2 regions of the Xenorhabdus littoralis genome follow, and region 2 is predicted to be linked to the other one. Evidence: predicted binding sites of a transcription regulator. Region 2 holds the regulator's gene; the other holds the start of a gene.

Region 1 (3,430 bases), on a different contig from region 2:
TCTGCTCATCGGGCAGAGCAATTTGGCGGAACGACACATTTATTTACACCAGAAGAAGTTTCCCAACGGGATCGCCAATGGATGGAACGATGTGATATTTTTGTTGCCGTTTTACCTGTCTGCCCACAACAAAAAAAGCTGCTCAGAACAGACGGTACCCATATAGAACTCGGTTGGGCTTCCGCCTTACAGCGCCCGATTATATTGGTAACTGAAAAACCTTTCGATGACTCTGCCAGCCACTTACTAAAAGGACTGTCTGCTGTTGCTCAAGTTCATCATATCCCACTTAATGATTTTGAACATGACGCGACGATATTAAGTAACACTATTCAATCCGTAGCAGAAAAAAAAGTTATCCAAAAGATTTCAGCTATCGCGTAAATCCGGGCAATAGGGGCAATAGGGGCATTGGCCCCTATTCATCAAGCTTCACTCATTATGAGTGGTAATCCGGATTCTGGTGAACTAATTCGCTGTGCCAGATAATTAATTCATCACGTAGCTGTTCCGGTAACACTGCAACATGACATCCTTCTATTGCTCCTGCCAATGCAAGCAACAAACTAACATTTGTTTTTTTCCTGTGTTGCTGTAGTTTGAGGTAAGTTGCTTTTGCCCCTAGCATTCGCAATTCTTCTACTTTAGATATACCCACTTTCCATAATTGCCTCTCTAAGGCGATCCCTAAATTGGGCAGATCTTTAAGTCTGAGAGGAATTTTCTGCCTATCAATAATTTCTTCCATGGTGTATTGATAGGCTAGATGTACATATTCAAATAGCTGTTTTTGATCTCGCCAAAGTGATTCATTAACGCGGTAATACCGCAAAGTCACAGGTATTCCTCTTTTTGAATAAATAAACTTTTCCATACCTTTGGCTTTAAATAATACTTCTGCGTGACTATTTCCTCGCAAATAAAGTTCTCCATCTGAACTGATAGCAAATAAAACACCATCAATTAATAACCCAATGCCACCAAATTGAGATTTTTTCTTAAGCTTTCCCAATGAGGACACACCTTGTTGCAATTGAGCCAAACGAGCTCCGCATAAAAGCATTTTTATCGCTCCATGAATCACTTTCCAAAATAAAGTTTAATCATGCCTGCTATTAATAAAATAGATAACAAGAACAATTAATTAAAACCATACGCAATCTGTTTCCAACTGCCAATCGTTAAGTCGGAAAAATCCTAATTTCTGTAAATTTTTGCGAAGCGCTTTGAAAAAAAGGGGCTTGCTTTTAATAAAATATCGCTATACTGTATAAATATACAGTTCATCATGGCGAGGAACATTATGAGCATTCAATCATCGTGGGTATATCTCACCGAAAAGAAAACAGCCGCTACCAGCACCGTAGTAAACGAACATAAAACAGACAAAGCAGTAATGGTTGATGAGATGAAAACAATGGTTGGGATAACCGTGAAAAGACTGTCTTTTGTAGAGCCCCCTCACTACACTTCACTCACTGCAAAAGGCATGGTCAGTGAGCTAATCTACAATGAACAACATCCTGTCATTAATCACATTCTGCTGCCTTTATTACGCCAATCTGGAAATGAAGATCGGTGGTTACTCTGGGTCACACCTGACAAGAGGTTAAGCCGTCAATGGTTGGTAAGTTCCGGACTGCCCTTAAATAAGGTCGTTCAGCTCAATCAGATTCGTCCCATTGCTTCAATTAATGCAATGGAAAAAGCACTGGCAAGTGGTAATTACAGTGTGGTATTGGGTTGGTTGCCCGAATTGTCTGAGTATGAAATGAATAAATTACAATTAGCGGCGCAGAAAGGTAGCGCGTTAGGTTTTATTATGCGACCACAAAAAATGGTACCTCAATTTATTACTCAACCAAATAGGTTACAAATTCACTCTATTTATTATCATTGACTAAAATTAGGAATTATCCCAACATTTTTTATAAAAAATAAGCTACTAGCTAATAACCATGCCTATTTTCACTGAAGATCAATATATTTATACGGTAAATATTGTAAATGTTCGTCAAAAAAAACTTATATTTGTAATATTGCAATTAAAAATTTTGTGTCATGAGTCACAGTGTACTTGTAACTTTTTAAGTTCGTTGTAGACTTTACACAGTTTAGGTTTGTGCTTATCGAGTTTATATTTCAAGACGTATCTTCTGATCGAAGCACAAATCCCTAACTGAACATTTTAACCAGTGGCTAATAATAAGGCTTTAAAGGCCAATTGCCTATTTGGATGATAACGAGGCGTAAAATGAAGAAAACAGCTATCGCAGTAGCAGTGGCAGTGGCAGCGTTTGCAACTACTGCCCAAGCAGCTCCAAAGGATAATACTTGGTATACCGGTGCTAAGCTGGGTTGGTCTCAATACCATGACGTAAACTTCTACGGTAACGGCTATGATAACCGAATTGGCAATGGCCCTACCCGTAAAAGCCAGCTAGGTGCAGGTGCTTATGTCGGTTATCAAGCAAATCCATATCTGGGTTTTGAACTGGGCTATGACTGGCTGGGCCGCATGGCTTATAAAGGCAGCGTTAATAATGGTGCTTTCCGTGCTCAAGGCGTTCAACTGACAACTAAACTGAGCTATCCAGTGTTGGATAATCTGGATGTTTACACTCGTTTAGGTGGTATGGTATGGCGTGCAGATTCTTCCGCGACTTACAATGCAAATGCAGCATCCCCTGCGCAGTTAAGGAAGAAAGATAACGACACTGGCGTTTCTCCTCTGGCAGCCATTGGTGTTGAATATGCACTGACCAAAAATCTGGCAACCCGTCTGGATTACCAATGGGTTAACAACATCGGTGATGCTACCTCTGTTGGTGCCCGCCCAGATAACGGCCTGCTGAGTGTTGGTGTTTCTTACCGTTTTGGTCAGGATGAAGCTCCGGCTCCGGTTGTTGTACCTCCGGCTCCAGTCGTTCCAGCACCAATTGTTGAAAACCAAAGCTTCACTCTGCGCTCTGATGTTCTGTTCAATTTCAACAAATCAACGCTGAAAACAGAAGGTACACAAGAGCTGGATAACCTTTATAATCAACTGGCTAAAATTGACCCAACTCAGGGTAAAGTTCTGGTAGTTGGTTACACTGACCGCATCGGTAGCCAGCATTACAACCTGCCACTGTCTCAGAAACGTGCGCAGTCCGTTGCAGATTATCTGGTTGCGAAAGGTATCCCAGCAAACAGCATCCAGGCAGAAGGTCGTGGTAAAGAGAGCCCAGTGACTGGCTCTACCTGTGACAACATCAAAGTTCGCACTAAACTTATCGACTGTCTGGCTCCAGATCGCCGTGTAATTATCAATATTCAGGGCACTAAAGAAGTTGTTACTCAACCAAAAGTAGCACAGTAATCTTGTTCTGATAGATTTATCAAAAAACCCCATTTTAAAATGGGGTTTTATTTTTCCTGCTAACTGGCT
Region 2 (3,430 bases):
AGGAGATAATCCATATGGCTGCGGTGGCATGGAACATAAACCAGTTCATGACCATCCTGAGCCAATTGGCGAACGCGTTCAGCATTGTGAACATTGATGCCTTGATATAAACGGTTCCACGTCCAACTCAAAACGCGGTCGGTTAAGCGCACTGTTTCATAAGAAAAATCAGCAGCAATCTCTTCCAACATATTGATGGCGTTCTGTTTCGCCTTTTCAGGAGAAATTTTCTTGCTACGGGCTTCATCTGCAATCGCTTTTTCTATTGCTTTTGATGTCAGTAACTTTTTGAACAAATCCTGTCTGGCAGGCAAACGAGGCCCAACAGCAGCCAGACGTTGACGGGAATAGTGTATCCGCGCAACACGGGTAAGTTTATTGGCGATGATATTATCCGTACCATGTTCGTCAGCCATGTGGCGTAGAGAAACCGGCGTGGAGAAACGCACAAAACTATCTCGCCCAAGCCACAGAATGGCAAAAAACTTCTGAACACCATTCAGCAGGCGTAATTGTGGCGCAGTATTAACTTCTTGCCCTTGCCCTTCACGCCCCGGAGAGCGACCAAACATCACGGAAACAGGCACCATCTGAATATTCAAATCAGGATTATTGCGATGCAGATCCAGATATGAGTGAAAAATTTTCACAGATTCATGTTTTGGTGCATAGCAACTGAATACACGTGGACCGTTATCAATAAAAACACAACTAGGAAGTTGCGTGTCACCTATTTCCAAAGAATTCAACGGATCCGGCAGATCTTGCGCCAGACATTGTTGACGCAGGGTCAATAAGTCTGTTTTTGAATGATACGGTAGCACGTACAAAATAGGCCGAGTCGTATCAAGACGCAGCTCTGCAATGGGATCCGTAGGGATGAGTTTACTTTTGACTAATAATTTTAGTGGTAAATTCAATAACTTATAATATATTTTACGCCAACCTGACATAACTGCTTTAAGCCTCTTGTTAGCAACGGGTCGCAAGGATACCAGAAACAGATTTTGAGATCTGTGGAAATAAGACAATAATAAGAGCTAAAAGTTATATAACCATACAATAAATAAGTTTTTTAAAGAAAATTCTTATGGCAAATCAATCTACGGGTTTAACCCGAATCATTAAAGCGGCTGGATATTCGGCGAAAGGTATCAAAGCGGCATGGCGAAATGAAGCGGCGTTCCGACAGGAGGCAATCGCGTCTATATTTGCAGTCATAGTCGCATTTTCTTTAGATCTTGGCCTATTCGAGAGACTCCTGCTTATCAGCTCTGTCATGCTGGTCATTATTGTTGAGATCCTTAATAGTGCCATAGAAGCGGTAGTGGACCGCATTGGCAGCGAATATCATGAATTATCGGGCCGGGCGAAAGATATGGGTTCAGCAGCAGTATTCCTGACTATACTTCTGGCGCTGTTTATCTGGGGAATGCTCCTTTGGTCGCATTTCATGCGCTGATATGATGTGTTTATCATCAAAACACGTTATTTAGCTGCTTTTACGTGCTGACCGGTTCCCAATTCGAATTTAGCTGTATATACTCACAGCTGGACTGTATAAACAAACAGGGGGCGAAATGAAAGCATTAACTGCCAGGCAGAAGCAAGTCTATGACTTGGTGCGTGACCATATTTCGCAAACGGGTATGCCACCAACACGTGCTGAAATTGCAGCACGTCTTGGTTTTCGTTCACCTAACGCGGCAGAAGAGCATTTAAAAGCACTGGCGCGTAAAGGGGTGGTAGAGATTATCTCTGGTGCATCCAGAGGTATCCGTTTGCTTCTCGAAGAAGAAGATAATACGGGATTACCGTTAATCGGTCGTGTTGCAGCTGGCGAACCATTGCTGGCTCAGGAACACATCGAAAGTCACTATAAGGTTGATCCTGAATTATTTAAACCAAGCGCTGATTTTTTGTTGCGTGTTAAAGGAATGTCCATGAAAGACATCGGAATTATGGACGGAGATTTACTTGCTGTACATAAAACACAGGATGTTCATAACGGACAAGTTATAGTTGCGCGCATTGAAGATGAAGTGACAGTAAAACGCTTAAAACAAACAGGCAACAAAATTGAGTTGATTGCTGAAAATCCAGAATTTGAACCCATTGTTGTTGATTTAAGCGAGCAGAGTTTCACCATTGAAGGATTGGCAGTAGGCATTATTCGTAACGGGGACGGGTTCTGATTGTAAAAACGGATAATTGTACTTTGCCATTCTGGGGCGGTCATTTCTCACAGTACCCGTAAACCCGAGTTCAACGGGAACTTGATAATATATCAACCATGACCGCCTCACTGCCTTATAAGGCTTCAAGTATTTCGTCTTATTTCTTTTTCTTATTTCTTTTTATTTTCTTCAACCGGATGAGGGTGCTGGCATGTATCGCGTTCCGTACAGGAATCGATCTCATGACAGGAAGAGCATAAGCCGTGGATTTCTATCACACTATTCCGCAGATGAAAGCCTGTTCCTTGTGCTAACTGTTGAATAGTAGATTCAATATCTTTCGCGTTCTTTTCGGTCACTGAACCGCAATCTTCACAGATAAACATAGCCGAAGTATGGCAGGGTTCTTCAAAATGATGGCAGAGAACATAACTGTTTGTCGATTCTATTTTGTGGATAAAACCTTGTTCCAACAGGAATTCCAATCCACGGTAAACTGTTGGTGGCTTAGCTTGCGGCTCAACTTCTCGTAACAGATCAAGTAAATCATAAGCACTGATTGCGCTGGGTTGTTCCGTAATTAAACGAAGAATTTGCAGGCGCTGAGGTGTCAAACGAACCCCTCTTGACAGACAAATAGTCTCAGCCTGTGCCAGTAAATTTTTTTGATTGATAGTTTTCATACACCTCTCACACCTACACGATGCTAATGGCTTTAATGTTATCACGTTTTTTGGCTTGAGAGTGGAACCCACGTAATGCTCAGAGAATATATCCCAGAAGCAGAAATAGAGAATTTGATGAGAATTTGGATAGATGAAATGAAGTAGGGGAATACCCAATTGCACGGTAAGGAGTGGACGATTCCTGTTTAAGTGAATCGATCTTTGATCGAATATTGATTTATTGTTGTGCATAAAAAGTAAAAAAGACAGCGGATTTTAAAATCTGCTGTCTTTATGAAAATGTCTTTTATTTGGAAAATATACCTTTAAAGGGATTCCAGCTATCGTCCCCTTTTACTTCTTTTAAATAGTAAGAATAATTTGCTGAGAACCCATACAATATTGCAAATCCAGCTCCTAATCCATTCCAAATAGCATCTGATAATTCATAGCCCACCATCTCTTCAGTAATTCCTATTGCTATAGCCACTGCAAAGATCATTCCTAATAAGGCCAGTCCTTTTTTCCATAATCCAAGAATTAAAAAGTAAAAAATACCAAAGAAAACGGCAAAGAAATTCATGCTTA

What was found. Region 2 encodes LexA, which represses DNA repair genes until DNA is damaged. Its sites were predicted from a motif close to TNCTGTATGTACATACAGNA; they were not measured.
Region 1: a site for LexA is predicted at 1,265-1,284, ahead of sulA (SOS-induced cell division inhibitor SulA). Genes of this name have one in related genera too.

What each region holds. Positions count from the first base shown of each region.
Region 1 is NZ_VCDP01000058.1:28,238-31,667, forward strand. Features, by position in the region: gene FE394_RS14280 (nucleoside 2-deoxyribosyltransferase) at 1-384, shown strand, start outside; gene FE394_RS14285 (TfoX/Sxy family DNA transformation protein) at 440-1,063, opposite strand; gene sulA (SOS-induced cell division inhibitor SulA) at 1,304-1,900, shown strand; gene ompA (porin OmpA) at 2,255-3,361, shown strand.
Region 2 is NZ_VCDP01000061.1:64,957-68,386, reverse strand. Features, by position in the region: gene plsB (glycerol-3-phosphate 1-O-acyltransferase PlsB) at 1-953, opposite strand, end outside; gene FE394_RS15140 (diacylglycerol kinase) at 1,091-1,462, shown strand; gene lexA (transcriptional repressor LexA) at 1,581-2,195, shown strand; gene zur (zinc uptake transcriptional repressor Zur) at 2,348-2,860, opposite strand; gene FE394_RS15125 (DUF2628 domain-containing protein) at 3,150-3,430, opposite strand, start outside.